DNA from 3 places in the Mesorhizobium sp. M1163 genome. Region 2 is predicted to be linked to each of the others. Evidence: riboswitches for the same ligand, from Rfam matches in the RefSeq annotation. Region 2 holds a riboswitch; each other region holds the start of a gene.

Region 1 (10,243 bases), on a different contig from region 2:
TGGATATTCCTTCCCTTCAGTGATCAGCAACGGTTTCGACGAGGCGGGCCTTGAGCGTGATCGCCGCGACGCCGGCCAGCGCCCGCGACACGAGGCAGCTCTTCTTGGCCGTCTGCGCCAGCCGCTCGAAATCCCCGGCAGCCAGCCCGGCCACGCTTGCCTCCGTCTCCAACTCGATACGGGTGATCGTCGGTCCGGCCGCGGTGGCGCCGAGATGCGCTTTCGCGATCGTGTGAATGCGTGCGGGAGTATAACCTTCGCGGCCCAGGATGGCGCTCAGCGCCATCGAGAAGCAGCCGGCATGCGCCGCCGCGATCAATTCCTCCGGGTTGGTGCCGGGACCGTTCTCGAAACGCGACGGGAAGGAGTAGGCGCCTTCGAATACGCCGCTGCCTAGCCTCAGCCGGCCCGAACCTTCTTTCAACGATCCCTGCCATTGGGCCTCTGCTTCACGAATGGTCATTGTGTCTCTCCTTTGATTTGAGGGGGTCGATCAGATTTTGGGGGCGAACCAGTCAGGCGCCGTCGACGACCACTTTCCCGAAGACGTCGCCTTGCTGGAAATAACGGTAGGCGTCTTGGGCCTCGTCGAAGGCGAACACCTTGTCGATGACAGGCTTAAGCCGATGCACCGAGATGGCGCGCAGCATGGCTTCGAGGTTGGTGCGATTGCCGACGAAGAGGCGGCTGATGGTGGCGAGGCTGCGCTGGTAGACCGGGCCGGGGATCTGCACCGTCCCGCCTTTCGCATCCTGTATGGTGAGAAGCACGATGCGCCCGTAAAGCGCGCAGGCGATCATCGATTGCGCGAAGGTCGGCGGGCCGCCGGTCTCGACGACGAGGTCGATGCCACCGGTTTGCTCGCGCACAGCTGCACCCCATTCCGGCATGTCGGCCGTCGAGACGACGAGGTCGGCGCCCAGCGCCCGCAGCCGGTCCAGCTTCTCGCCGCGCGAGCTGACGGCCACGACCCGGCAGCCGAGCAGCTTGGCGAATTGCAGCGCAAACAGCGCGACGCCACCTGAACCGATGACCAGAACCCACTGCCCGGGCTTCGGCATCTCGGCCGCCGTCACGGCATTCCAAGCGGTCAGGCCGGCACAGGTCAGTGTCGCCGCTTGATGCCAGTCGAGATGATCGGGAAGCCACACGGCCCATTGCTCGTCGAGCACCGCGTATTCAGTCAGCATCCCGTCCAGCGTGCAGCCAAGCTGGTCGATCAGCCCGGCATTTATGCGGCCATCAATCCAGCGTGCAAAATAGCTGCCGGTGATGCGGTCGCCGGCGGCAAAGCGGGTGACGGCATCTCCGACGGCAACGACTTCCCCGGCACCGTCGCTCAGCGGGATAACGCCTTGGCGCGGCGTCAGCGGATAGGTGCCGTTGAGGATCATCGTATCGCGGCGGTTGAGCGATGTGGCGCGGACACGCACGACGATCTCGTGCGGCTTCGGCGTCGGCTGCGTCCCGTCGCGCATCACCAGGCACTTGGTCACGCCGGTTCCTTTAAGACGATAACTACGCATTCGCCCCTCGCTGATATATAGACTGATCTACATATTATATAGACCGGTTGTCATATTCGAGGCAAGGCCTATAATGCTCGTTCCTGACAGAGGTTGACATGGCGAACGACACCCGCATCCGCATACTCGAGACAACGGCGCTGCTGCTGAGGCAGCGCGGCTACCACGGCACGTCGCTCAACGACATATTGAGTGCCTCAGGTGCACCAAGGGGCTCGCTCTACTTCCACTTTCCGGGCGGCAAGGATCAGCTGGTCGTCGAGGTTACGCGCGATAGCGTCGCCGATGTGACGCAGAGGCTGGACGCCGCGCTCGCTGCCGAAAAAGATCCGGCGGTGGCGGTCCACCACATCTACCAATCGGTCGCGCGCATGCTGGAAGACAACCAGTTCACGCTCGGTTGCCCGATCGCGCCCGTGGTGTTGGATTCGCCGACCGACATGCCGGAGTTGGCTGAGTTGTGCCGGTCGGCCTTCGAGCAATGGATAGGCCTGCTCAGGGCGGCCTTCGTCAGGGCAGGGGTGCCCGAGCGCCGCGCGCACGCGCTGGCGCTGCTGGTCGAATCATCGCTGGAAGGGCTGATGGTGATCGCACGCGCCACCCGCGACCGCGCCCCGGTGCTGGCGGTAGCCGATGAGGTCGCGGCGCTGATTGAGGGGGCATTGCCGGCGAAAGAGATCGCAGTCACGGCGCATTGACGTTTCGCGCTTCCACGGCATCGAGGCCAGCGCGGAGCCCTGCCGAAGGGCCGACGCTCCAGCTCTGCAATTCACGTTCTGCGCCGACGCCGAAGAAACGGTCAGGGGTATGCTTCCGCTTGCTTTGGAATCGGACCGCCTCTCATCCTCCGTCCCATCAACGAAAAAGGGCGACCTCTCGGCCGCCCTTTCCGTACATGAAGGCTGATGGGTTGGATTAGAAATCCATACCGCCCATGCCGCCCATGCCGCCGCCGCCCATGCCGCCAGGCATGCCGCCGCCAGCCGACTCCTTCTTCGGAGCCTCCGCAATCATGGCTTCGGTGGTGACCAGCAGGCCGGCGACCGAGGCCGCGTCCTGCAGAGCCGTGCGCACAACCTTGACCGGATCGACGATACCCATGGCGATCATGTCGCCATATTCGCCGGTCTGGGCGTTGTAGCCGAAGGTCGCGCCCTTGTTCTCCAGGATCTTGCCGGCAACGATCGATGCTTCCGCACCGGCGTTGGCCGCGATCTGACGGGCCGGAGCCTGCAGCGCGCGACGCACGATGCTGATGCCGGCGGTCTGGTCGGAGTTGGCGCCGGTTGCCTTGATGCTCAGCGAAGCGCGCAGCAGTGCGACGCCGCCGCCGGGAACGATGCCTTCTTCGACGGCCGCACGGGTCGCGTTGAGGGCGTCATCGACGCGGTCCTTCTTTTCCTTGACTTCCACTTCGGTCGCACCGCCGACGCGGATGACGGCAACGCCGCCCGCCAGCTTGGCGAGACGTTCCTGCAGCTTCTCCTTGTCGTAGTCCGAGGTGGTCTCCTCGATCTGCTGCTTGATCTGGGCGACGCGGCCCTGGATCTCGGCCTTCTTGCCGGCGCCGTCGACGATGGTGGTGTTCTCCTTGGAGATCGACACCTTCTTGGCGCGGCCGAGCATGTTCAGGCCGACATTCTCGAGCTTGATGCCGAGGTCTTCGGAGATGACCTGGCCACCGGTGAGGATAGCGATGTCTTCCAGCATGGCCTTGCGGCGATCACCGAAGCCAGGCGCCTTGACGGCGGCGATCTTCAGGCCGCCACGCAGCTTGTTGACGACGAGCGTGGCCAGGGCCTCGCCCTCGACGTCTTCCGAAATGATGACCAGCGGCTTCGAGGTCTGCACGACAGCCTCGAGGATCGGCAGCATGGCCTGCAGGTTGGAGAGCTTCTTCTCGTGGAGAAGAATGTAGGCGTCTTCCAGATCCGCAACCATCTTCTCGGCGTTGGTGACGAAGTAGGGCGAGAGATAACCGCGGTCGAACTGCATGCCTTCGACGACTTCGAGCTCGGTCTCGGCGGTCTTGGCTTCCTCGACGGTGATGACGCCCTCATTGCCGACCTTCTGCATCGCTTCCGCGATCATCGAGCCGACCGAAACGTCGCCATTGCCGGCGATGGTGCCGACCTGGGCAACCTCTTCCGAGGTCTTGATCTTCTTGGCGTTCTTGATCAGCGTCGCGACGACGTCGGCGACGGCGAGGTCGATGCCGCGCTTGAGGTCCATCGGGTTCATGCCGGCGGCAACCGCCTTGTGGCCTTCCTGGACGATCGACTGTGCCAGAACGGTCGCGGTCGTGGTGCCGTCGCCGGCGATGTCGTTGGTCTTCGAAGCAACTTCGCGGACCATCTGCGCGCCCATGTTCTCGAACTTGTCTTCAAGCTCGATTTCCTTGGCGACGGTGACGCCGTCCTTGGTAATGCGCGGTGCGCCGAACGACTTGTCGATGACCACGTTGCGGCCCTTGGGGCCGAGCGTGACCTTCACCGCGTCGGCGAGGATGTTGACGCCGCGCAGCATGCGCTCACGAGCGTCGCGGGAGAATTTTACGTCTTTGGCAGCCATTTTTAGCTCCTGGCAGGGGCTTGGATTGAGCCCGAAGATTTAAATGAGGGTGAGGCCGATATTCAGCCGATGATGCCCATAATGTCGGCTTCCTTCATGATCAGAAGGTCTTCGCCATTGAGCTTGACTTCGGTGCCCGACCACTTGCCGAACAGGATACGGTCGCCGGCCTTGACGTCCAGCGGGACGAGCTTGCCGGCTTCGTCACGGGCGCCGGAACCGACGGCGATGATCTCGCCTTCCTGCGGCTTTTCCTTCGCCGTGTCGGGAATGATGATCCCGCCCGCGGTCTTGGATTCGGATTCGACCCGACGAACGACCACGCGGTCATGAAGCGGGCGGAACTTCGACTTTGCCATTTTTTATTCCTCGATGAGAATGGTGAGAACAGTTCCTCCGTCCGGCGGCGCCGGACATGGTTAGCACTCATCTTGGGGGAGTGCTAACGTGGCGCTGAAATAGTCTGGCAACTCGCGCGAGTCAAGGCGCCCGGTGAGCATCATCAGGACAATTGCTTCAAACGGATGCTTCAAATAGATACTTGACCAAGTCAACTAAATCGCTGATCTTGCCCGGAGGAGGATGCCATGACCATTCATCATCACCCAGGCAAGGAGCGGATCGACGCGGTGCGGGCCTTCAACCGCTTTTATACCCGCCAGATCGGGCTGCTCGACGAAGGGCTGCTGAAAAGCACCTTCTCGCTGACCGAGGCGCGGGTGCTCTATGAGCTGGCGCATCGCGATGGCCTGACCGCCACGGATCTTGGGCGCGATCTCGGCCTCGATGCCGGTTATCTCAGCCGGCTGCTGAAGAAGTTCGAGGAGCGTGATCTGGTCGAGCGTGCCACGATCGAGGCGGATGCGCGGCGCTCGTCGATCGCGCTGACCAAGGCCGGGCGGCAGGCCTTCGCACCGCTGAACCAGGGCTCGCACGACCAGGTCGCGGCTTTGCTCGACCGGCTTTCGGATGCCGAACAGGACAGGCTGGTCAAAGCCATGCAGACGGTGCAGCGTTTGCTGGGCGGAAGCGCCGAGCCCAAAATTCCCTATATGCTGCGGCCTCTGCAAGTCGGCGACATCGGCTGGATTATTCATCGCCAGGGCCTGCTCTACGCGCAGGAATATGGCTGGGACGAAACCTATGAAGCGCTGGTCGCCGAAATCCTCGGTGCCTTCGTCAAATCTTTCGATCCGAAATGGGAACGCAGCCGGATCGCCGAGCGGGAAGGCGAGGTCGTCGGCTCCGTCTTCGTCGTGCGCCAGTCGGACGCGGTGGCGAAATTGCGCCTGCTCTACGTCGAGCCCTCGGCGCGAGGTCTCGGCATCGGCAAGCGGCTGGTCGAGGAATGTATCGGCTTTTGCCGCGCCACGGGTTACAGGACAGTGACGCTGTGGACCAACGACGTGCTCGCCGCCGCCCGCCACATCTATGAGTCTGTGGGCTTTAAATTGACCAACGAGGAGTGCCACCATTCCTTCGGCAGGGATCTGGTCGGCCAGAACTGGAACCTGGAACTGTAGCAGCGCTTCCGGCGCTTCGGCGTCGGCCTGCCGTGCCTCACCCTTTGATCGGTATCCAGATTTCCAGCCCGCCATTGCCGCTGCGCGGATCAAATTCGGGGCCGTAACGCTCGAATTCCGGCGCATCGGCGATCTCGTGCCCAGAGGCTGGCAGCCATTTGTTCCAGATCGTGTTGACCGTGCGGCGGATGGTCGAGATATGGTCACGATGGGCGAACACGCCGTATTTCTGCGCCGGCACGCGCACACGCCAAAACTCCCTCGGCAGGTCCGAAAAATCGGACACTTCGACGCCAGCGATGTAGTCGAAATTGCCGGCGTCGTCGCCGTTGACGCAGACGCCATAGGCGACGTCGCCGATCTCGCCAGGAATGTTGCCAATATAGGGGCCGAACCGCTGCCACTGCATCGGGATGCCGGCGCTGGTTTCGCAGCTGTAGCGCTCGCCGAGACCGGCGATGAGAAACGGCCGGCTGGTCTCAAAACGCGGCGGTTCGAGAGTGGCGAGAAAGGACTGGTCCATCAGGATCGGCTCCACAAGATCGAGGTTGTCGAGCGAGCCTTGTGCGCGCACCAGTTCCGGCGTGGTGCCGAACTGGTCGCGGAAGGCGCGGGTGAAGGCCTCATGCGAGGCATAGCCGGCGTCGAGCGCGACCGAGAGGATGTCGGGTGCGCCGGCGCCAAGCTTGCGCGCCGCTTCGGTCAGTCGGCGAGAACGGACGTAGCTCATCACCGAACGGCCGGTAGCCGCGCCGAAAGCCCGCGTCACATGAAAGCGCGACACCCCGCTGCTCTTGGCGACATCGTCCAGCGAGACTGCTTCGGGCAGGTGGCTTTCAACGAACCACAAGGCTTTCTCGATCGGGTTCATTTGGCACCTCGCATTGGCCCAGTCTCCGCATTGGCCCAGTCTTTACATTGGCCCAGTCTTTACATTGGCCATGTCTTATATTGGCAAGATTATGGTGCCGCTTCCTGGCGGAGGCAGTTTGATCGAAATTGCGCACTGCGCAAATCGAGAGCGACGGTCGTCGGCAAGTCGCAGGCGTCGCGCGAAAAGGCTTGACAGGAAGCGGGCAAACGTCCTTTTAAATGTAACGTTATTACATCACGAGGTCTATATGGCTCCTTCTGACAAGACTTATTGCGCTGTGATTGGCGGAAAACTAGGGTGGCTGACTGATGGTCCCCGAGTCGAAAGGCAAGGGGTGAAAAGGGAACACGGTGAGGTCTTCGGATCGAGGCCGTGGCTGCCCCCGCAACTGTAAGCGGTTAGCAACATCCGAAATGCCACTGGCCGGCAAGGCTGGGAAGGCAGGATGGCGCAAAGACCCGCGAGCCAGGAGACCTGCCATCAGCATGAGTTGACCGGACGGGGTGTGCCGGGAGGAGACGTGGACATCGGTCTTGTCGGCCGGTCCGTCCAGCTTCCTTCCGTCGCCATTGAGAAAGTGACGGTAAGTTGGACGCCTCCCTGCCTCTTCTTGAAGCGCGTGAGCTGAGCGCGACGACGAATGGCCAGTGCCTGGTCAGCGCGGTGAGCCTTTCGCTAGCGGCGGGCGACCGCCTCGCCATCATCGGCCCCAACGGCGCCGGCAAGACGACGCTGCTGCGCATGCTATGCGGTACGCTGCGGCCAAGCGCGGGAGAAGTGAGATTTTCCGGACGCCGGCTGGACAGGTTTTCGGCCGCCGAGCGGGCACTGCACATGGCGGTCGTCGGCCAGACCGATCAGCCTGATCCGCGGCTTGCCGTGATCGACTACGTCGAGCTTGGGCGCGTCCCGCATGCCGGCTTGCGTCGGAGGAGGGAGCAACGCGACATCGTCATTGAAGCACTTCGCAGAACCGGCCTGCTGCCGCTGCTCGGCCGCACGCTCGGCTCGCTATCCGGTGGCGAGCGGCAACGCGCCCAGCTTGCACGCGCCATTGCCCAGGAGCCAAAAATCCTGTTCCTCGATGAGCCGACGAATCATCTCGATCCGCGCGCCCGCAGCGAACTTCTCGAACTCGTGGCCGGGTTCGGCATGACCGTCGTGGCGGTGCTTCATGACCTGTCGCTGGTCACGCCATTTGCCGCCAGAGTCGCGGTGATGAACGAGGCCCGCTTGCAGGCACTCGCCGGTCCGCGCGAGGCGCTGACCAAGCAGTTGATCCGCGAGATTTTCGGCGTCGACGTGCTTCGGCTGCGCCATCCCACCGAAGACCGCGAGCTGACGGTCTTCGAGGTCCCGAACCGTGCCGCTTCGCCATCCTGATTCAACCCCATCCTCATTCAAAAAGGAGCAACATCCGTGAATCGCCTTGCATTTTCTCTTGCCTTCTCGTTGCTGACCTCGCCGGCCTTTGCCTTTCCGGTAACCGTTGATAGCTGTGGCACGCCGTTGACCTTCGACGCCGCGCCGAAGCGCGCCGTCATCCAAGATCTGAACATGGCCGAGATGGCCTTTGCACTGGGCCTGCAACCGTCGATCGTCGGCCTGACCGGCATCACCGGATGGTACAAGGTCGGTCCGGAATTCAAGGCCGAGCAAGGTTCGATCCCGGAACTCGCGCCGAAATACCCGACGCTCGAAAACCTCGTCGCGGTCGAACCCGATTTCTTCTTTGCCGGCTGGTACTACGGCATGAAGCCGGGCGGCGAGGTGACGCCCGATACGCTGGCACCGCACGGTATCAAGACGCTGGTGCTGACGGAAAGCTGCGTCCATCTCGACAAGAACCGCCCCGCCGCCTCGATGGACCTGCTCTATGGTGATGTCGAAAAGCTGGGCAGGATATTCGGCAAGGAAGCCGAGGCGCAGAAACTTATTTCGGACTGGAAAGCGCAACTCGCCGACATCACGGCGAAAATCGGCGACCACAAGGGAACGCGGGTGTTTCTTTACGACTCCGGCGAAGACAAACCCTTCACGTCAGGCAAGTTCGCGATCCCCAGCGCCATGATCGCCGCAGCCGGCGGTGACAACATCATGGCCGACATGCAGACGAGCTGGGGCAACACGGATTGGGAAACGGTCGCTTCCCGCAATCCGCAGTTCCTTATCCTGCTCGACTACCAGGATGGCGGCGGCTACAGGAAACTGCTCGATTTCCTGAAAGCCCACCCGGCGATGAAGGAGACCGACGCGGTCAAGAATGAGCGCTTCGTCGCGTTGCGCTATGCCGAACTGACACCTGGGCCGGCTAATATCGAGGCGATCGGCAAGATCGCCAGGGCGATGCACCCGGAAGCTTTCTGAGCTTGCGCCACAGGCCGTTCGAATTGGCAATGGCAGCAGGAGCAGCGGCAATTGTCGCTCTTTTTCTGCTGTCGATCGCCTATGGGTCGACGATCATCGCGTTGAGCGATGTGGTTGCTGCGCTCGGACATGCCGCCGGGCTGGACGGAGACATCGTGTCCGGTCCAGCCGGCAAGATTGTTGTCGATCTCAGGCTGCCGCGCACGATTATGGCCATCTGTGTCGGCGCTGGGCTGGGCGTCATCGGCGCGCTGCTGCAGACGGTGACGCGCAACGACCTCGCCGATCCGTTCCTGTTCGGCCTGTCTTCCGGTGCCGCGGCCGGCGCGGTCTCCGTCATTACCATTTTTGGTGATCATTTCGGCATCTGGACATTGCCGGTCGCGGCCTTCACCGGCGGCGTATTGGCCGCAGGTATCGTCCTTTTGCTGGTTTCGCGGGTGAGGGGGCAAGGCCCCGAACGGCTGATCCTCGCCGGGCTTGCCGTCTCGTTCCTGTTCACCGCCTTGACCAACTATCTGGTCTTTGCCGGCGACCAGCGCGCCGCCCACTCGGTCCTGTTCTGGACGATGGGCGGGCTCGGGTTGGCCCGTTGGGACAATGTCGGGCTGGCTGCTCTGGGCGCAGGAACCATCCTTCTCTACGGACTTTGGAACCATCGCCGGCTCGACGCTTTCCTGGCCGGCGAGAATGCCGCCGAAAGCCTCGGCGTGCCGGTAGCGCGGATGCGCAGGATGACATTTCTCGTCGCCGCTTTCTCGACGGCGATCCTTGTTTCGGTCGCAGGCGTCATAGGTTTCGTTGGCCTGATGATCCCCCATCTGTCCAGGACCCTGGCCGGCCCGCTGCATCTGCGCCTGATTGCAAGCTGCGCCCTCTTCGGGGCGGTGCTGTTGCTGGCAAGTGACCTTCTTGCGCGCACGCTATTGCCACCGCAGGAACTGCCGATCGGCATCATCACCAGTTCGGTCGGCTCTTTCTTCGTGGTCACGATGCTCATTCGCAATCGCTCATGATGTGACTGCCATGCACATTTGCCGCCTTCTGGCACAATCCGGGTTCCTTGAATTATGAGCACGCTTATTATATATGGCGCTCATGGTTTCCGACGGCATCGACAGATTGGGCTTTTTGATCCACGACGTGCAGCGCCTGATGCGCAAGCGCTTCGAGGCGCGCGCCAGTGGTTTCGGCCTTTCTTCGGCGCAATGGCGGCTTCTGGTCCGTGTCGCCAAGGAGGCGGGTGTCGCGCAGGCGCGGCTTGCCGAGCTTCTCGAAATCGAGCCGATCAGCGTCTCGCGCCTTGTCGATCGCATGGAGGAGGGCGGCTGGATCGAGCGCCGTCCCGACGCAACCGACAGACGAGTGCGCATGATTTTCCC
Region 2 (10,243 bases):
GCTGCGGCGCGAGCGGTGCAGCGCGATCCGTTCGCGCATCTCCTCGTCATAGGCTTGCGCCGTCGCGATATAGCTCCATGGCGCCGGACAGGCACTCACCAGCCTCTCGGCATGCACGCTCTTGCCGGAGCGCGCACCGCCGATGATCAGGGTCAGCGCCCCGGCAGCGCGGTCAGGCAAAGCTGTCGCGCAGGCTGGTCGCCGTGCCGGTGAAGCGGCCGCGCACCACGCCGACGACCGCGCCGAGCACCAGCCAGAACACCAGATTGGTCAGCGTCACCGCCACCACGAACTGATGATGCAGGCCTTCCGGGATTGTCGTCTCGAAGCTGTCGGGCTGCGGCGCGCCGACAATATGCGGCGCCACCATCAACGCCACCGCAAGGACCGCCAGCGGCAGCGATCTGCGGAAGGCGAGCAGGCCGAGACCGGCGGCGGTCGCCACCACCGTTGCCCACCACCAGATCTGGCGTTGGACAAGGTCGGCCGCCGGCATTGCCGGCAATTCCGGCGGCAGGCCGAGGCCGGGCGCCAGCGTGAACACGGCAAAGCCGGCAAGCCCCCAGAACAGGCCCTGGCGCCAATTGCCGATGCCGCCGGCGAATTCCGAAACCGCAACCAGGATCAGTGCGAAGCCGATGCCGGTGACGATATTGGCAACGACGCTGAAGGCAAAACGTTCGAAACCGTCGGCCGGCGCCCAGCCTTCGTCCTCCGCCGGAGCCATTGCTTCAGCCGGTGCCGGCGCGGCGCTGCTTATAGCCATCGTGCCCCCGGCGTTTTCGACCGGTGCCGCAGGTGCCGCGGCATGGTCATGGCCGCCGCCGGCCTGCTCGTAGACTTCCGCCTTCAGGATCAGCGGCACCGTGGCATAGGCCTGCATGCAGGCGAGAACGACGCCGGCCACGAGCCCTGCGATCGCCGCGATGAACACGACGTTGCGAAACAGTGTCATGATGTCAGCCCCTTGTCAGTGGCAGGGAAAGCCCATCGAATGGCGATAGTCGTGGGCGGCATTGTGGACCGCATCGATGTGCGAGAAGCCGACAAAGCCCATGACGAAAATGCCGAGGAATGCAGCAAGCGCCAGCTGCATGAAACGCGACTGCGAGGAGACGGAAGCGCCGAGCGAGACGGAAGCGGTATTCATGTCTTGTCCTTTCGCCCTCCACCCGAGGGCATAGAAGTCAGTTTCCTGTCGCCGGCAGGTCTCCTGGCTCGCGGATCAGCGCCCTTCCCCACCTTCCCGAAGAAAATCTTCAGTGGCATATGGAGAGGACTACCGCACACAGTTGCGGGGGCAGCCACGGCATTGGGCAAGAATTTCGCCCGCACCGCATTCCCTCTTGGTTCCAAACGGAACCGACGACATCAGCGACTATAGGCAGAATCGCCGCGCCCGGCAAACCAAATTCCGCCGGATCGTGTGGCGAATGCGCCGCCTCGCCAAGCTCGCCGGCCGGCGCCGCAATTGACAATTCTCACAGCCGGGTGTCGGCTGGCGGATGGGAGGAAGCCGGCATGCAACCCAGCCCGAATGAGCGCGGTCCCTATAACGGCCTGACGCGGGCCGAGCCGACGCTGCCGTCATCGGCCTATTGGGACATCGCAGGCTATCAGCGCGATCTCGAGGCCATCTGGTATCGCAACTGGCTGCTGGTCTGCCGCGAGGCCGACCTTGCCCAGCCGCTGGCATTCAGGACGTTTCGCATAGGCACGCAGGAGATCGTCGTGCTGCGCGACGAGACCGGCGAATTGCGCGCCTTCCACAACACCTGCCGCCATCGCGGCTCGCAGCTTTGCCAGCAGAGCGAAGGACGGCTGAAGGCGCGGCTCATCACCTGCCCCTACCACGCCTGGTCCTATTCGCTGCGCGGCGATCTGGTGCGCGTGCCGTCGAAATCGCTGCCGGACGGTTTCGACAAGGCCGATCATCCGCTCTACCGCGTCGCGCTTTCGGTGTGGCGCGGTTTCGTTTTCGTCAACCTCGCGCAAGACGCTGCCGGTTCGGCTGAAACATCCTTCGATCCGGCATCCGGCAACCTCGCCAACTGGCCGCTGGAAACGCTGCTGAGCGGCCATGTGCTGCGCAAGGTTATGAACTGCAACTGGAAGATATTTTGGGAGAACTTCAACGAGTGCCTGCACTGCCCTGGCGTCCACAAGGACCTGTCGCGGCTGGTGCCGATCTATGGCCGCGGCCTGATGGGCCGGCACGACGACCCCGAATGGGCGCGCCACGCCGACAATGACGCGCCGGAATTTGCCGGCGGCTTGCGGGCCGGGGCCGAAACCTGGTCGCGCGACGGGCGCGTCCACGGCTCGGTCTTTTCGAGCCTGACGCCGGCCGAGCGTGCTGCCGGGCAGACCTATGCCACCAACTTGCCGTCGATGTTCGTCGTCGGCCATGTCGACTATGTCAGGACCGTGCGGCTGGTGCCGCTTGGGCCGGAGCAGACCGAACTCACCGCCGAATGGCTTTTTTCGCCCGAAGCGCTCGTCGATCCGGCTGCGGATATCGACAACATCGTCGCCTTCGGTACCCAGGTGCTGGAGGAAGACGCTGATATCTGCGAGGTCAACCAGAAGGGCCTGCGCTCGATGCGCCATAAGGCCGGCGTGCTGATGCCCGAGGAATATGATTTGCACCGCTTCCACAACTGGGTGCGCGAGCGGCATGCGGCGCTTGAACATCAAAGCGATTTGGGCAGATAGCGCCAAGTGACGAAGCCGCAGACCGCCGCCAGCAGGCCGAGCGTCGCGAAAACCGCGCCCAGGCCGAAGAACGCCAGCACCACTGAATAGACCAGCGGCGGCGTCAGCTCGGAAAAGTCGAGATAGGTGCGGTAGACCGCCGCCATCTGCGCCCGCTCATACGAGCGCACCGAGCGCATGAACGCGGTCGAGCCCAGCGCATCGAGCGCGATGGTGAAGAAGGCACCGCAAAGCAGCAACGCGCCGGTGACGAGCGGCGCGGCCTCGCCGACGGCGCCGGCCGCCAGCAGCGTCGCCGACATGGCGAAATAGGCAAACGTCATGGTGCGCCGGCCGCCGAAACGCTTTCCCGCCCTGCCCCAGAAGATGGCCATGAACAAAAGCGCATTGCCGGCCGAAACCAAGAGGCCACCGGCGAGCTCGCCCTCGCCGGTGATCACCATGAACAGCGGCCCATAGACAAAGAACGTCGTCCAGAAGCAGGAACGGCCGAAGGCGATCAGCCAGGCCAGCCTCAGCCTTGGCTGCGCGACGAAGCGGCCGATATTGGCCAGCGGATTGACCGGCCGCGTCTTGCCCGGGCGGATCGACGGGTTGTCGCCAAGCCGGTAGGTCCAGAACAGCGCCAGCAGGGCCATGGCGAAGACGGCCACCGCGCTATGCGCGGCATAGATGCCGAAACGCGTGTAGAGGAAAATGCCGAGCGTCGGCCCGGCGGTCCAGGCAAGCATCGACCACGCCATGCGCAGCGACTCGGCCTGCATGAAATCGGTCTTGCGGATGTGGTCCATGATGTAGAGGTTGAGCGTGATCGCCAGCGCGCTGGCGCCGATGACGCGGCAGAGCATGCCGACCGTTTGGCCAGCAAGCGTATGAGTGACGAAGAACAGCGAGCCGACGGCCAGCAGGCAGGCACCGGCGGTATAGACCCAGCGCCGGGCAAAGCGCCGGATCAACATCGGCATGAACAGCGTCGCCGAGAGGCCGAGCATTGCCACGACCGTGTAGAGGATCGAGACGATCTGCTCGTTGTGCAGGATCTCATAGGCCTGGATCGGGATGACGCTGGAGACGGTGGCGCGCGCGAACGATTCGACCGCATAAAGCGAGGCGAAGGTGCGTGCATCCGCCGGCCGCAAGGCCGCAAGCCAGATAGGATGGCGCACATGGGTAGCCATTGCTTTCCCCGAAGCAGAATCGCCCAAAGCAGGGTTTGGAGCACAAATCTGCCGCGGCGATTCCTGGCCGGGTAACAGGAAACCGACGCCTTCACGGCAAAAAGCGAAGCCGGCCAAAGGCTTTCCGGCTCTGGCCTAAAGCGAGTTCTAATGCTGACCCGCGCCAACGCGACGCGAGGACTGCTTCTTTTGACGGTGGCAACCGTGATAGTCGTCTTGCCGGGGCTGAACCAAGACAGCGAGACCGATGAGCATCGCCACGCCGACCACCGCCGTTCAGGATCAACCGAAGGCGAAGCGCATCGCCGCCATCGACATCGCACGCGGCATCGCTTTGCTTGCCATGGCGAGCTATCATTTCACCTGGGATCTCGAATTTTTCGGCTACACCGATCCCGGCCTCACCGCCTTCGGCTGGTGGAAAATCTACGCGCGCTGCATCGCCTCGAGCTTCCTGTTCCTGGTCGGCGTCAGCCTCTATCTCGCCCATGGCAAGAAAATCCGCTGGACAGGCTTCTGGAAGCGCTTCGCCATGGTTGCCGGGGCGGCTCTCGCAATATCGCTGGTCACCCGAATCGCCACGCCCGACGGCTTCATTTTTTTCGGCATATTGCACGAGATCGCGCTCGCCAGCCTGCTCGGCCTGGCGTTCCTGCGGCTGCCGGCGCTGCTGACGCTGCTTGTCGCGGCGTTTGTCATCGCGGCGCCCTTCTACCTCAGATCCGAGGCCTTCGATCATCCGGCTTTGTGGTGGGTCGGTCTATCGGCGACCAATCCGCACTCCAACGACTATGTTCCGCTGCTGCCCTGGTTCGGCGCCGTGCTTGCCGGCATCGCGGTTACCAAACTCGCCGCCACCTCCGGCGTGCTGACCCGGCTGTCGGCCATGACGCCAGGCCGCTGGGCAAACCCGCTGGTCTTCATCGGCCGGCACAGCCTTGCCTTTTATCTGATCCATCAGCCGCTGCTGATCGGCTCGGTCTGGCTGTTTTCGCAATTCATGCCGGCGCGGGTCGAAAGCAGGGAGGTGAACTTTCTGAAATCCTGCCAAATATCCTGCGAGCAGGCGCGCGACACCGAGTTCTGCTCCAGCTATTGTGCCTGCATGCTGGACACTCTCCAGGGCGAAGCCTCGCTTGACCGGCTCTACAGCAACGACCAGTCCCCGGAGTGGAAGGCGCATATTGGCGAGCTCGCCGGCACCTGTACCGCCCAAACCGAGGCGGCGGAACCGAGAACGCGCTAATCGAGGGAGGACAGCAATGAGCGACAGTCACCCGAAACCCGTGCAGCAAAATCCTGGGCAGCCGAAGCTGGGGCACATCCCATGGCCGCCGCTGATCTATATCGCCGCCATCATCGTCAGCGTCGCGCTAGGGTTTCTCTATCCACTGCCGTGGATCGGCGATCTTCTCGGCGACATCCTGTTCGCCGCCGGGCTTGTGGGGCTGTTGGCGGTCGCCGCGCTCTGGTTCACCGCGATCCGCATCATGATCCGCGCCAAAACGACGCTCAACCCGAACGGCGTGCCGGACCATCTGGTGACCACCGGACCCTTCGCCGTCAGCCGCAACCCGATCTACCTCGCCAACACATTGCTGCTGGTCAGCCTCGCCTTTGTCTCGGGGATCGCCTGGTTCCTGCCGCTGGCGGTCATCGCGGCATTCCTGACGCAGAAGCTGACGATCGAGAGCGAGGAGAAGGTGCTGACGGCCAAATTCGGCAAGAAGTACCGGGACTACGCGAAAAGGGTGCGGCGCTGGATTTGAGCCGGGGCTGACACCGCGCTTACGTGGTGACGCCGAGTTCAACCAGCCGCTCGACGCAGGATTCCTCGGCCTGGTCGAGCTCGGCCAGGGTCTCCTCGAGGTCGCGGCGTTTCTGGCGAAGATCCTCGCGCTTTTCCTCGATGCGCTTGATCATCAGCTTGAGTTGGCCGACCTCGCCGGGCGGCTCCCTGTACATCTGGATGATTTCGCGGATCTCGTTGATCGAGAAGCCGAGCCTCTTGCCGCGCATGATCTGGCGGATGAGATGCCGGTCCGACGGACGGAACAGCCGGGTGCGGCCGCGCCTTACCGGCTGCACCAGCCCTTCGTCCTCGTAGAAGCGTAACGTCCGCGTCGACACGTCGAATTCGCGGGTCAGCTCCGTGATCGAATAATATTCCCGCATCGCCACTCCAATGCCCCGGCCACGCCGCGAGTTCCAACTGGCCGGCGCCGCCGGCATCCAGGCGCGTACCAGAATCGGCGGACAAGGCACCTTTCAAAGCCTCGCATGGCATTTACGTAAAAGTCAATTGAGGTGCCGTTCAGCCTACGCCGAACCACCATGTGGCAAGCCCGAGAAAGGCAAAGAAACCGACGACATCGGTGACCGTAGTGACGAAAACCGCCGAAGCCACAGCCGGGTCGATCTTGAAGCGGTCGAGCAGCAGCGGGATCAGGATGCCCGCCAGAGCCGCCACGAACATGTTGATGATCATCGCCGCCGCGATGATGCCGCCGAGATTGCGATCGTGGAACCAGGCAGCCGCGACGATGCCGATCAGAATGGCGAAGATGATGCCGTTGATGAAGCCCACCCCGATTTCGCGGCGGATGATGCGGCCGGCATTGTAGATGTCGAGGTCCCTCGTCGCCAGCGCCCGCACCGTGACGGTCATGGTCTGCGAGCCGGCATTGCCGCCCATGCCGGCGACGATGGGCATCAGCACCGCCAGCGCCACGATATGCTCGATGGTGCGGTCGAACAGGCCGATCACCGAAGCCGCGAGGAAGGCCGTCAAAAGGTTGACCAGCAGCCAGGGCACACGCGAGCGCGAAGTCGAAAGGATGCTGTCCGAGAGTTCTTCGTCGCCGACGCCGCCCATGCGCAGCAGATCTTCCTCGGCCTCCTGCTGGATGACGTCGACGACGTCGTCGATGGTCAGCACGCCGACCAGCCGCTCGTTCTCGTCCACGACGGCGGCGGACAGAAGATCGTATTGTTCGAATTCGCGTGCCGCCTCCTCCTGGTCCATGGTGGCCGGGATGGCATGCCTGGTCTCATGCATGACTTCTTCGACCTTGACCGAGCGCTTGGTGCGCAGGATCTGGTCGAGGTCGATGGCGCCGAGCAGCTTAAAGCTCGGATCGATGACGAAGATCTGGCTGAAACGGTCGGGAAGATTGTTGTCCTCGCGCATGTAGTCGATGGTCTGGCCGATCGTCCAGAATGGCGGCACCGCGACGAACTCCGTTTGCATGCGGCGGCCGGCGGTCTCTTCGGGATAGTCGAGCGAGCGCCGCAGCCTGATCCGCTCGGTGAACGGCAGTTGCGACAGGATCTCGTCCTGGTCCTCCTGGTCGAGGTCCTCGAGAATGTAGACGGCATCGTCGGAATCGAGCTCCTGCACGGCCTGGGCGATCTGCGCATTGGGCAGATTGTCGACGATGTCGCGCCTGATCGCCTCGTCGACCTCGGTCAGCGCGGAAAAGTCGAAATCCTTGCCCAGCAATTCGACCAGGGCGCGGCGCTGTTCCGGGTGCAGCGCCTCGAGCAGGTGGCCGAGTTCCGACTGGTGCAGATCGTCGACTTCGCGCTTCAGCGTCAGCGTATCGCGATCGGCGATCGCGGCACCGATCTGGGTGAGAAACGACGACAGGATGACGCCGTCCTCGTCATAGATGTCGGCGCGGCGCTCCTCGGCGGCCCTGGTGCCGGTCATGTGTTCGTCCTGGCCTTCCACCAGCGCCTCCCGCCATCGGATTTCCGGATAAGGTGCCTGTCAGGTCTAGACCATGATCCTGAAAAGTGGAAACCGGTTTTCCGAAAAGATCATGGTCAAACACAAAGATGGAGCGGCGGCGCGATTGGCTTGAGAATCGGCCTCTCCGTGCGCAACGGACGGATATCAGACGACCTTGCGAGCTGCCGGTTGCCCAAGATTGATAATTCAAGATTGATAATTAGAGGATTCTAATTTAGCATCTCTATAATTACCGGTAATAAAGGGAGGGTGTTTATGGGGAAGTATCTGTTTGCCAGTCTTGCGCTGGTTTGTTCGGGAATACTTTTGAACCCGATTGCCGCCGATGCAAAGGCCTTCAAATCTTTTCAGGGCAAGGAATGCAAGCCTGACTACAAACGGCTTTGCCCAATGACACCGATCGGCAAATGCGACCTTCAGAGCATGATCGAGCAGTTGTCACCCGCCTGCAAGGCTTTCGTCGAGAAGCACCGGTAATCCAGCTCTGCCATCGCCGCCGACCAACCGCCGGGTAGTCCGCGACAACGCCAGGTGTGGTGTGCCCCGGTCGGGGAATCGGTCGCCCAACAACATTAGTCCCGGTGGTCGGGCAGAACGGCATATGCTGCACCGGGAATGAGGCGAGGCCGACGCTGCGACGGTCTCGCTGGATATCGGGCTTAGAGGCCTGCCGATCAGGCAGCGTAGCGTTTGGCCTCAGCCGCGTAGGCGCCAAGGACACCACTCCAGCCACGCTCCGATTCGAAGGCCTGGCGCGCTGCTTCTGCGGTCTCGCCCATGTTCTCCAGAAGCCGGTGCTCGAGTTCCACCCGCGTCGAATTCTCGCCGAGCGCGACAAAGCGGATGTCGACCTCGGTCAGCAATGCCGGATCGTAGCGCCAGTCGGCCCCGATACGCCAGGCGAGCGTCAGCCTCGACGGCGGATCCCAGGCGAGAACCTCGCCCCAATCGCATTGTGACCCATCCTCGCCGATCTCGTACCAGCGGCCGCCGGCTTTCGGTTCGATCACCGCGGTCGTCAGGGCGGATTTGCCGATTGAGTGCGAAGCCGGCCACCACCGTCCGAACCCTGTCGTGAACACATCGAATGCCTTGTCGAGCGGCACCTCCACGGTCACCGACTTCCTGACCGGTGCGGGCTTGATCATAGTCGTCATTTCCTCTTCTCCTTGCTGTTGTCGACTTCCCGTTTGAAGGCGTCGAGCGCATCGCCCCACATGCGATCGAGCCAGGCGCGCATCTCGCCGAGCCCATGCGGGTCGAGATGATAGATATTGCTGGCGCCCTTGGGCTCGGCACGGACCAGTCGGGCTTCCTTCAGCACTTTGAGGTGCTGCGATACCGCCGGCTGCGAGACCGGAAGCACCCGCGTCAGATCGATGACCGAGCGCGGCCGATCGGCGATGAGCTCGAACACCTTGCGGCGTGTCGGATCGGCCAAGGCCACCATTCCTGCGTAATCATAAACCATGACTTATGATAAGCTAAAACTTATGATAGGTCAACCGAGGGAGTGGCGGGCCCGTGTTTAAGCACCGGCCGGTTCGACCCCGAGGCTCCGGGCAATTCCTTCGCGCGGGGCATGGACAGCAATGCGGATGCGAGATTGCTCAGGGAATCAATCCACCGCATGCGAGCCGGCAGGTGTCGACCACCGGGGAAAAGTAAACCTGACGGCAAGGTTTTTACCTTATCGGTGTATATGTCTCTCCGGCGAAACATTAAGAACGGGTAAATTGGCTTGGCCCTAACTACGGAAGCCTCTCGCCACAGGCCCTCAGCCATATGGCAATTGCGCCTCTCCTTGTTTATGGCAATGTACGTGTTAGGTGCATCTGCACTATATCCAGAAGTATTCCGTACATCAGCCCTAATCTATTCTCACAAGTTTCTTATTGGCATGCCGGTCTTGTTTATCGGTGGCGTCTGTTGTGCCGCGCTCATCCATGGCCGACGGCAACCGGTTCGCTACGCCCTGGATTTGGTTCAAGGGCGCTGGCGCGGCTGTCTGTTGGTGCTGCTGTTCTTCTTTGCCAGCTTGACCGCGTTCTCCACCTACAAGATCGCCATCCCGTCCGTCGTCCCATACTACGCCGACCACTGGTTAGCCGACGCTGATGAATGGTTGCACGGGATGCCGCCGTGGGAGATCGCCCATAAGCTCGACAGCAACGGGTGGTCGCTCGTCGTCTTCAACAGCTATGAAGTCATTTGGTTCTACCAGTGGTTCGGCACCATCCTTTTCGTGGCGCTCTGGTCGGACGAGATTGCGCGCATCCGCTATCTCAGCGCGGCAGCGCTGACGTTGTGCATCCTCGGAACTGTCTTGGCTTTGGCGCTGGCATCGGTCGGGCCGGTTTACTACCACCAGTTTGTTGGCGTGGATCGCTTCCACGGATTGAATGCCGCCTTGGACAGACTGGACCATAATTACATGGTGCGGGAACCCGCAGCATATCTCCTGATGGCTTACCGGAGTGGCCGGCCAAGCCTTGGCGGCGGCATCTCGGCCATGCCAAGCATGCATGTCGCCTTTGCCGCACTGAACGCCTATCTGCTGTCCTCGATCAATCTCTGGCTGGGCGCTCTGGGTTGG
Region 3 (10,243 bases), on a different contig from region 2:
GCTCGAGCCCACCTCGGCCGGCAACAAGCTACGCCTCCTCCAGATCCTCCATTTCATAGGAGGCAGCGGGCGCGATATGGATGTGAAGCAGCTTTTCTTGCCGGGTCATGCATCGCTTTCGGAAATTCGTCTCACGAAAATCTCCCGCCAAACTGGCCTGATCAACAGCATGGTATGGCGTTTTCCCAGTCCAGTTGGCTTTGCAACGAAAACGCGGTTCAGCCCAAGGGTCGGTTTCCTCGCCAGCACGCCACGTCCCCGCCGTTTTAGCCACCGTGTCCCGGCAACGCGTCTTGCACCTGCCTGACAACCGCTCGCAGGACCTCAACGCCCTTCTCGATCTGCCGAATGCTCAAGGCGGCATAGCCCATGACAAGCCCCACGCGATCGATGTGGCCTTCGTCCGACTGCCGCTCGTAAAGGGGCGAGATCAGGTGTAGCCCCAGGCCCGCGCCTCGGGCGGCTTCGACCAGGGTCGTTTCCCGCGATCGCGGCAGTTCGTCGAACCAAACGACGACGTGCAGACCGGCCTCTGCTCCCTGGACAGCGATGCGATCTCCGAAGCTGCGCCGCAAGGCGCCCAACAACGTCTCCCGACGCTCGCCGTTCAGCCTGCGCACACGCCGCACATGGCTTTCGTAGCCGCCACTCTCGATCAAACAGGCCAGAGCCTCCTGTTCAGCCACCGGCGAATGCCGGTCCGCGAATTGTTTGGCGGTTGCGAAGACCTCCTGCAATTCCGTCGGGACGACGAGATAGCCGATACGCAGCATCGGCGAGAGCGTTTTGGAGATCGTGCCGAGGTAGATGACAGCCCCGTGGTCCTCAAGACTGTGCAGCGGAGGGACCGGATTGATATCGTAGCGATATTCGCTGTCGTAGTCGTCCTCGATCACATAGGCGTTGTTGTGCCGCGCCCATTCCAGAAGCTGATGGCGGCGCGCGATCGGCATGACGCCGCCCAGCGGAAACTGATGCGATGGCGTGACATAGGCCAGTCGCGCCCCGATCCCCGCCAGCAACTCCGTCTTCATCCCGTCCTCGTCGACGGTGACCGGGATGGGCGAGGCACCCGTACTGGCAAAGACCTGACGCGCCATCCTATAGCACGGGTCCTCGATGACAAAGCGGTCGGCGGGATCGAGAAGCAGGCGCGCGCACAGGTCGAGGCCCTGCTGCGAACCGTTGACGATGATGATCTGCTCGAGGTCGCAGCTCAGGGTTCGGGCGCGCCAGAGATAGCCCTGGAGCGCCTGCCGCAGCCGGCGCGAGCCGCGCGGATCCTCATAGGCAAGACGCAACGGGCGCTGCCCCATCGCCTCGTTCATCGCACGTTTCCAGACCAATGCGGGGAAGTCTGACGGCGCCAGGTCGCCATAGCGGAAATCGACCTTCAGCCCAGTCGGCAGATAATCCGGCCAGGGCGGCGTAACGCGCAGTCGGCCCCCATAGGCGGACAGAAGAACCGGGCGGACCCGTTTCGCAGGCGTGCGGCTTGTCCCAGGACCGATCAACGAAGATGCAACGCGGGGTCGTGCGCCTTGACGGACGTCGATGAAACCTTCCGCAGCCAATTGCTCATAGGCGACCGTCACCGTCGTTCGCGAAACCCCAAGGTCATTTGCGAGGCCTCGGGAGGACGGCAGCTGACTGCCGGTTTCGTAGACACTTCCGAGGATCTGCTCGCGAAGAGCCTCGTAGATCTGGCGTGCACCCATCGCGTGCGTGCGACCTGCAGAACCGGCACTTGAAGACTGGACCATTTCATTCATCGCCAACTGGATATTTCACATTGGCCAGTTTGCCGTCAATCTTTCGGAAACCCAAGAAAGATCTTAGAGGCCGAATGACCCGTTCCTATCAATCCGAAACCGATGCTCTCACGCGGTCGCTCAACGACACCGGTCCCGGATTCGCCACTCGGGCGATCCATCATGGCTACGATCCGGCCGGCTTTTCCAATGCCGTTCAGCCGCCAGTCTTCTTGACCTCGACCTATGGATTCGAAAGCGTGGCAGCGAACGAGGCAGCCGCCGCCCTTGGCGGAAGGCTCTATGCGCGCGAATACAATCCCACGACGGAGATCCTCGAGCAACGGCTCGCCAATCTGGAAGGAGCCGAGGCAGGTTTGGTCGTTGCCTCGGGGATGGCGGCTTTCGGCACACTGATCTTGTCGCTCCTGTCCCAAGGCGATGAACTAATCGTCCACAAGACGCTTTATGCGAACACGCTTGCCATGGTCGAACAGGCGGTCCCCCGCTTCGGCATCAAGGTCGTCGCGGTCGACCTGTCCGATCCTCACAATCTCGATGCCGCGATCACCGAGCGGACCCGGCTTGTTTTCTTCGAGACGCCGGTGAATCCGCTGAGCCGCATCCTCGACATCGCTGCCATTGCCGAGCGCGCCCACGCGCGCGGTGTAAAGGTTGCAGTCGACAGCACCTTCGCCTCCCCAGCGCTCCAGCGGCCGCTCGAACATGGGGCAGACCTCGTGCTCCACTCGCTGACCAAATACATCAATGGGCACGGCGATGCCCTTGGCGGGGCGATTCTCGGCGACGCGCAAACGCTCCGCACGCTGCACGAAACGGGCCTGCGCTACATCACCGGCGCAGCGCTCTCGCCCATGTCAGCCTTCCTGATCCTGCGCGGTCTGAAGACGCTCACGCTCCGCATGGAGCGGCACAGCGCCACGGCCGTTGCGGTGGCTCGGGCGCTCGAAGCGCACCCGGCGGTGGCATGGGTAAGTTATCCCTTCCTCGACTCGCACCCTGATCAGGTGACGGCGCGAAAGCAGATGTCCAAGGGGTCGGGCATGTTGGCCTTTGGCCTGCGCGCTGGATACGAAGGCGCGCGCCGGATGATGGACCGGCTCAAACTGATCACTCGCGCTGTCAGCCTCGGCGATGCCGACAGTCTCATCTATCATCCGGCAAGCCTGACCCGTGCTCGTCAGCCGATCCGCAAGGATGCGCATCTGGCCGATGGAGTCGGCGAGGACCTCATGCGCCTCTCGGTGGGTCTTGAAGACGCCGATGACCTAATCGCCGACCTGCGGCGGGCTCTGGACGCCTTGTGATGACCTGTCGTCCGGCCAGTCCTGCGCTCACGCACAAACCTGGAGCCTTGCCATGGCATTCCTGAGCGGTCTTTCCGCGTTTCCCATCACGCCCGCCGATCGTGACGGCCGCGTCGATACCGTTGCTCTGCGCAGGCTGATTGCTCGGCTTGGCGCCGCTCAGGTCGACTCCATCGGTCTTCTCGGCAGCACCGGCACCTACATGTATCTGTCGCGCGAGGAACGGCGACGGACGCTCGCCGAGACCTTGGACGAAATCGCCGGGCGAACGCCGGTCGTGGTGGGTGTGGGCGCGTTGCGCACCGATGAAGCAGTGAGGTTCGCGCAGGACGCCAAGGCCCTTGGAGCTGCCGCGGGGCTGCTTGCAGCCGCCTCCTACACCCCGCTCACTGAGGACGAGGTGTTCGAACATTTCTCGACGGTGGCGTGCGAGAGCGGCCTGCCGATCGTCGTCTACGACAATCCAGGAACGACGCATTTCCATTTCACCCCAGCACTCGTCAGCCGCCTGGCAAAGGTGGGTGGGATTGTCGCTATCAAGAATCCGACAGACAAGGGCGATGCGATCAAGAGCCATCTGGCCGACCAGAGGCGCACTGTGCCGGAAGGGTTCTCGATCGGCTACAGCGGCGACTGGAACGCTGCAGAGGCCATAATCGCCGGCGCCGACACATGGTACAGCGTCCTCGCCGGCATCCTGCCCGAGGTCTGCGTGAAGATCGTCACGGCGGCGCAACAGGGCGATGCGGCCGAAGCGCGACGGATCGATGCCACGCTTGCGCCGCTCTGGAGCCTCTTCAAGGAGTTCTCGAGCCTTCGCGTCGTCTATGCACTTGCCGAATTGCTCGACATTTGCCGTGCCGACCCCCCGCGTCCCATCCTGCCTCTGCCCTCAGCAGCGAAGCGCCAGATCGCCGCCGCGTTGGAACGCTTGCCATCGGATGTCAACCGGTGAACAGCGAACCCGGCGGCCAGTGAAGGAACCTGTCATGTATGTACCCGCGCATTTCGATGAACCGAGCCGAGAAGTCCTTTACGAACTGATCGAGAACAGCGCACTTGGCATGCTGATAACCCATGGCCGGAGCGGTCTCGACGCCAATCACATCCCCTTCGAACTCGACACGTCACAGGGAGAAAACGGTACCCTTTACTCCTGCGCGATTAATACACGTGCCGAAGGAAAGTGCACATTCTCGCTTGAGTGACTTATTTCAAAGGATGTGATCGCGTTTTGGCACATTCACGGCCGACATGCGGCAGCCGGTGACTCACCACATGGTGAGCAACCAAGAAACCCTCCGGAGCCTACACTTTCTCCCGGAGCGCACGTGCTGCATCGACCATGTTCATGAGGGCAGGGCGGACCTCCTCCCATTTGCGTGTTTTGAGGCCACAGTCCGGGTTTACCCACAGTTGGGAATCCGACAGTCGCTCGCGGGCAAGCATGACGAGATCCGAAATCTCCCCGACTTCCGGGACACGTGGTGAGTGAATGTCGTAGACTCCGGGCCCGATTTCGTTCGGATATTTGGAGCTCGTGAAGGCGTCCAGCAGTTCCATTTTCGAGCGCGACGTCTCAATCGAAATGACATCCGCATCCATTTCAGCGATCGCGTCGATGATCTCGTTGAACTCCGAATAGCACATGTGGGTATGGATTTGAGTCGCGTCCTTTACACCCGTTGAAGCGATCCGGAAGCATTCGACAGCCCAGTCGAGATAGTCGTTCCAATCAGACTGGCGCAGTGGCAATCCTTCGCGAAACGCGGCCTCATCGATCTGGATCATCCTTGCGCCGGACCATTCGAGATCCGTCACTTCGTCGCGGATGGCGAGCGCGATCTGGCGGCATGCTTCGGAGCGCGGTACGTCGTCGCGAACAAAAGACCAGTTGAGAATGGTCACTGGGCCTGTGAGCATTCCCTTCACAGGGTTTTCCGTAAGCGACTGGGCGAATTGCCACCAGCGCAGCGTCATCGGATTGCGCCTCGATACGTCGCCGAAGATGATGGGGGGGCGCACGTAACGCGACCCATAGCTCTGCACCCAGGCATGCTGGGTGAAGGCGAAGCCGGACAGCTGCTCGCCGAAATACTGTACCATGTCGTTTCGTTCGAACTCACCGTGCACCAGCACGTCCAGCCCGATCTCTTCCTGCCAGCGAATTGCAGCCTCGATCTCCTTCTTCAGGAAGGTCTCGTAGTCGACATAGCTCAGCTGGCCCTTCGCATGAGCGGCCCGCGCCCTGCGTACCTGCGGCGTCTGCGGGAAGGACCCGATGGTCGTCGTCGGGAACGGCGGCAGCCCGAGCGTGCCGGCCTGGACTCTGGAGCGCTCGGCAAAAGCGCTCTCTCGTCGCTTCATGCTGTCGTCAATGCTGGCGATCCGCCCCTCAACCAGTGGGTCATGGATCTTCGTGGATGTCACGCGAGTGGCGGCAGCCTCGGCAGACGCTTTCAACGCGCCTGCCACCGCATCCCTTCCTTGGGACAGGGCCCGGGCAAGCAACACCAACTCGTCGGTCTTCTGGGCCGCGAAGGCGAGCCACGACCTGATGTCCGCGTCGAGTTCCGTCTCCATGCGGAGGTCGATCGGCACATGCAGCATCGAGCAAGAAGGCGCGATCTCGACGCGGTCCAAGGGCCAGCCGGCGACGATCGGTTTGATGCGGTCGAGAATGGCGGGCAGGTTCGCACGCCAGACGTTGCGGCCATCGATCAAGCCAAGCGAGAGCACCAGATCCTTCGGTGCGAGCCGACCCACCGTTTCCAGCTGCTCGGGAGCGCGCACGAGATCAACATGCAGCCCGGCCAGGGGCAGAGAAACCGCGGTTTCGAGATTGTCTCCCAGCGGCCCGAAATAGGTAGCCAGCATGATCTTCAGCTCGGGCGCGGCTTTCGACAGCTGGCCATAGGCGAATTCGAACGCAGCTCGTTCGTTCGGGTTCAGATCGAGGACAAGCGCTGGCTCATCGATCTGCACCCAGTCGGCTCCAGACAGCTTCAGCCTCTGCAGGAGTTGCTCGTAGACGGGCAGCAGCCGCGGCAGGAGCGCGATGGGATCGAATCCTTCGGCAGGCGATTTCGCCAGCTTGAGGAAGGTGATTGGTCCAAGGATGACTGGGCGTGTGTGAATGCCGAGAGCTTTAGCCTCGAGGAAGTAGTCGGCCGGTTTCGTCGACGAGAGGGCGAACGTCTGATCATCGTCGAGTTCCGGCACAATGTAGTGATAGTTGGTGTCAAACCACTTGGTCATTTCCATCGCGGTTACATCAGGCCGACGAGCCGCCTGCTGGTGACCAGCGTGTCCACAATCCTCCGTCTGACCCTGGTTGCCGCGCGCCATTGCGAAGTAGATGTCAAGTGGGACCTCGCCGCAATTCCAGCCGTAACGGGATGGAACGGCGCCGACCATGGCTGCGGTGTCGAGCACATGGTCGTAGAGCGAGAAGTCGTTCGACGGGATTTTCGACACGCCGCGATCGTGCTGCTCCTCCCAGCTAGCGGCACGGAGCGCCTTCGCCGTCGTGAGAAGGTCGGGGGCGGAAGATTTTCCGGACCAGTAACTTTCAAGCGCGAATTTCAGTTCTCGCCGACGACCGAAGCGCGGCACGCCGAGCGTTGCTACAGGAATTTGATGAGAGACAGTCATGCCATACCCCGATGGTTGGGGCGTCGGTGACAAGGAAGGCGCTAGCAGGCCGGCACGAACGCCAGGCTGCGGCGGCCACCGAGACACCCCGCCTGTGGACGTAATTCGCCGTGGCAGGTCTCCTGGCTCGCGGGGTCATAGCCAGCTACCCGTCCTCCCAAGGCTATTCGCCTCAGTGACATGAGTGGGGTTGGCTCGCCGCTAACAGTTGCGGGGGCAGCGCCGGCATCGCACCGGCTTCCCTCTTAACTCCGCTGCGGCAGCGCCGTACGGAGAACCACGACACGGGAGACAATCACAGCAGTTCGCTTCTTTGTCAATACCGCATAAAGAAATGTTTATGTCGTTATATTAAATTTCCGTTGGCATGTTCCAAAGGTCGCCTCGAAAGCGAAAACTGTGGAAGCCTTGAGCGGCCGGTAAATCAAAGCAATGACGCACGGCGCCCTTGTCCAGGAGGATAGGAGTTCGTCGGCTGCCGGCAGCAAACATACCGGCAAGCCCCGTGGTGCTGCTTAGCGCATCATGCGAACCACCTCGGCGTCGAACTTCGGCTCCGAGGTTCCGACCGCTTCGTTGGTAATCTGCTCGCGACCATATTCGGGTCAATGGCGAGGCTGTTGCCCATGTGGAAGCTGTTGGCCGTGATGCCCTCGGTGATATGACACAACGATTTCGGGGGGAGCACACCGAGGCCAGGCGCAGCGGCGTGTTGCGAAGTGATCGAGGCCAATGTCTCGAACTGCTTGTTCGCAGCCCACCGGCTCAAGGTAACCCGGCTCAAACCACCGGGCCAGCTCAAGTCCTGTCCAAATGAGGCCTGAGCGGCAAATCGTCGTGCACGCGCACGGTTTGGCGTTCGATCTTGTGATGCGTCTTGGGCGGACAATCGCCACGGTGCAGCGCGCAGAAGCGGTCCCCAATTGGGGAGCCGAGGGCGGTGAGGGCAAGCCAGCGCCACAGGCGGAAGGGGACTTGGACCTGTTTGCCCTGCTGGACCACAAGTTCGCGACACAGGGCCTCAAGGAGAAGACCAAGAGTGATTATGCGCGGGACCTCGCCAAATTCATCAAAAGCAGCGGGCAGTCAAAGTTCGGCGCCGATTGACATGGAGATAGCCATCGCGGCGGACCGCCCAGGCGGACCGCAAGCCGGAATACAACCGGGTGCAGGCGGCCAAGCTCGTCCACAAGATGGCGTCGGGCACACACCGGCGATGGGAGAGCGGACCGTGGAGTGCAGGAACTTTACGCCTATCCACGCTCCCGTGGACGTGTCCTGCGGCACATCGGCAGCGATATTGAGGAGGCAGTTGAGCTTCTGGTCGAGCACTCTTACCTGCCACTACCTACGCTTAACGTCATCTCGTACTGAAAACGCACCACGCAAGGTCGAGATGTAACATGCGCCCTTCGTGGATGGTTCTAAGCTTCCTCGGGCGCGGTCAATCTGTGATAACGGTCGCTTGGAACCTCCATCACCGCGACGCGATCAAGGTTGGCGTATCGCGCTCGGTAGTAACCTTCTTCCTCCACTTCGGCGAAACTACACTGGGGAACGTCAAAGGTCGCAGCTTCCAATCCGAAGAAAGTCGTAGCGGTTTCTTCATCCAAGAAGTTCCACTCATCTTCTCCGTCGTCATATGTGACGCGAACATAGGAGGCCATGCGCACGGCTTCCTGATCACCCATCTCTGCGATGATGGCATCGCATTCTTTCTTCAGCTTTCCTGAAACCTCACCCTTATCCCAGTCATCCAAAGCCCGATAGATTTCTGGATGATAATACTCTGGCATCTCCTCTACATCGTCACCGATAAGCTCAATGGTGCGGACATATTGCGGATTTATCAAGAGTATTTTGTTGTCAAGGCTCCAACAATACAGCCATGGCCTGCTTGTGTTATTTCTGCGCAGATTATGAAGTTCCTTCAACTGACGTAAAATCGATTCACGCGCCTTTTCATCGATAGGATATTGGCGGCTGCCAACAGTCGTCTTGATTCTGAGCGTGCCGTATCGCGTTTCGGCATCGGCAATTGCAAACGGGCTCGTGCGCCACTCCTCGACATCAATCTTCCAGCCCAGCAGCTCCTCGACCGTGCATTTCAACGTGAGACAAAGGTCCTTGATCTGCTCGACGTTCAACTGCGTTTTGCCTGTTTCCCAACGGGCCACAGTCTGTTGCGTTGTTGCCATCTGCTCTGCCAAATCTTTTTGAGTCATGCCCAGTCGAACCCTAAGCTCTTTCATGTTCATAACTCACCTCGCGTGTTCAACACACGCATCGTGGATGAATTAATCTAACACGTCAAGCGTGTTCAAAAATCGCAGCATGTGTTTTTAGGGCGTCTTCGAGGCTCCGGCAGCCGTTCGTGACCACTTGCGCAAGACACAGGGCTGGTACACAGCACGAATGGGCGATCAAAAATTACTGCTGCGATGCTCGTCATCAGCCAAGCTGCCGCCGCACCTTCCACTAGGGTGCCAAGGTTCGAAATGAGTGCAGCCGACCATAGCGAACGGAAGGTCTTGTGCTCAAAAGGAACGAGTGAAGATGTTCTCTTCGCCATTGTGGGAAGCCTCGGGATTGACCGCGGGGCTGGATTTGTTTCGCCTCACTCAACCATGGCCTCGCCGTACAAGCCAAGCTGCCACAGTGCGCGCCTGCTAACCCAGAAAACTTGGCGGCCTTACAGGCATGCGCAGGACGTGCGAAGCCGCTCAAATCTCCCCAGATGGTCAGCCATCGAAGACCGGCATCACTTGCCCGTTGAGCGGCTATACGATAATGCTCCGCGCTAAGCAGGAAGCGCCAAAAAATTCGAGCGGCGACTTCATTCTCCTATTCAGGAAGGAACTATGAGGCGGCAGACGCGACCATTCACCGTGGAAATCAAACAAAAGCGCAATTATCAAAAATCCGCACGTTCCATCTGGGGCAATTTCGACATCGCCGCGGCGATGGCCGAGACAACAAAGGAAGTCGAGCCGTTAAATCGTCAGCTTGTTGACTCTACTGTAGTGGCCCTTGATGCTGAACCTTTGCACAAACCGCGAGTGGAGCATTTCATGGCCAATCCCCTGGAGACCGAGTCAGCAGTAGTTCATAGCGAACCGGCAGACAAAACGGAAACGCCAAAACCGAAGACGAGAGCGCGGCGGTCGAGGAAGCCAGAAGCTGAGGCGAGCGCGCCTGCCAAGCCGATATCCGCGACCACTGAAGCACCGCCGTCAGCGCGAACGGGCCGAAAGAGCTACTCCGCGAAGGATCGTGCCCAGAAGCTGGCGCAGATCGAGACCTCGATCGGCGGCGGCGCTACTCTCAAGAGCGCGGTGAAGCAAGCCGGCATCTCGGAACAGACATACTATCTTTGGAAGAAGGCGGCGGCGCCTGCGGCGGACAGTGACGGGCTGAAGGATCTCGTCGCGCTCGAGGAAGAAAACAAGCGGCTAAAGAGCCTGCTTGCCGATCGTCTCCGCAAGGAGAATGCGGAACTGAAGAAAAGGC

What was found. A riboswitch is a leader RNA that binds a small molecule or an ion and turns the genes downstream of it on or off. The one in region 2 is predicted to bind cobalamin.
Region 1: it holds a riboswitch for cobalamin, as region 2 does, so the genes downstream of both, NKH43_RS18750 (ABC transporter ATP-binding protein) here and NKH43_RS31200 (CbtB domain-containing protein) in region 2, are expected to answer to the same signal.
Region 3: it holds a riboswitch for cobalamin, as region 2 does, so the genes downstream of both, metE (5-methyltetrahydropteroyltriglutamate--homocysteine S-methyltransferase) here and NKH43_RS31200 (CbtB domain-containing protein) in region 2, are expected to answer to the same signal.

The regions. Positions count from the first base shown of each region.
Region 1 covers NZ_JAMYMF010000019.1:38,356-48,598, reverse strand. The annotation lists gene NKH43_RS18785 (OsmC family protein) at 17-463, opposite strand; gene NKH43_RS18780 (zinc-dependent alcohol dehydrogenase family protein) at 516-1,496, opposite strand; gene NKH43_RS18775 (TetR/AcrR family transcriptional regulator) at 1,625-2,224, shown strand; gene groL (chaperonin GroEL) at 2,442-4,097, opposite strand; gene groES (co-chaperone GroES) at 4,160-4,456, opposite strand; gene NKH43_RS18760 (bifunctional helix-turn-helix transcriptional regulator/GNAT family N-acetyltransferase) at 4,685-5,620, shown strand; gene NKH43_RS18755 (GyrI-like domain-containing protein) at 5,658-6,491, opposite strand; cobalamin riboswitch at 6,787-6,990, shown strand; gene NKH43_RS18750 (ABC transporter ATP-binding protein) at 7,083-7,877, shown strand; gene NKH43_RS18745 (ABC transporter substrate-binding protein) at 7,914-8,861, shown strand; gene NKH43_RS18740 (FecCD family ABC transporter permease) at 8,891-9,877, shown strand; gene NKH43_RS18735 (MarR family winged helix-turn-helix transcriptional regulator) at 9,960-10,243, shown strand, end outside.
Region 2 covers NZ_JAMYMF010000047.1:1,269-11,511, forward strand. The annotation lists gene cobU (bifunctional adenosylcobinamide kinase/adenosylcobinamide-phosphate guanylyltransferase) at 1-180, opposite strand, end outside; gene NKH43_RS31195 (CbtA family protein) at 173-955, opposite strand; gene NKH43_RS31200 (CbtB domain-containing protein) at 971-1,150, opposite strand; cobalamin riboswitch at 1,187-1,382, opposite strand; gene NKH43_RS31205 (aromatic ring-hydroxylating oxygenase subunit alpha) at 1,522-2,715, shown strand; gene NKH43_RS31210 (MFS transporter) at 2,694-3,893, opposite strand; gene NKH43_RS31215 (heparan-alpha-glucosaminide N-acetyltransferase) at 4,141-5,139, shown strand; gene NKH43_RS31220 (methyltransferase family protein) at 5,156-5,662, shown strand; gene NKH43_RS31225 (MerR family transcriptional regulator) at 5,682-6,068, opposite strand; gene mgtE (magnesium transporter) at 6,208-7,605, opposite strand; gene NKH43_RS31235 (hypothetical protein) at 7,903-8,124, shown strand; gene NKH43_RS31240 (SRPBCC family protein) at 8,322-8,804, opposite strand; gene NKH43_RS31245 (ArsR/SmtB family transcription factor) at 8,801-9,118, opposite strand; gene NKH43_RS31250 (phosphatase PAP2 family protein) at 9,548-10,243, shown strand, end outside.
Region 3 covers NZ_JAMYMF010000025.1:40,771-51,013, reverse strand. The annotation lists gene NKH43_RS22655 (hypothetical protein) at 1-307, shown strand, start outside; gene pdxR (MocR-like pyridoxine biosynthesis transcription factor PdxR) at 267-1,763, opposite strand; gene NKH43_RS22645 (trans-sulfuration enzyme family protein) at 1,847-3,079, shown strand; gene NKH43_RS22640 (dihydrodipicolinate synthase family protein) at 3,132-4,034, shown strand; gene NKH43_RS22635 (FMN-binding negative transcriptional regulator) at 4,069-4,287, shown strand; gene metE (5-methyltetrahydropteroyltriglutamate--homocysteine S-methyltransferase) at 4,388-6,733, opposite strand; cobalamin riboswitch at 6,829-7,030, opposite strand; gene NKH43_RS22625 (hypothetical protein) at 7,586-7,840, shown strand; gene NKH43_RS22620 (helix-turn-helix transcriptional regulator) at 8,158-8,991, opposite strand; gene NKH43_RS22615 (MFS transporter) at 9,054-9,305, opposite strand; gene NKH43_RS22610 (transposase) at 9,595-10,243, shown strand, end outside.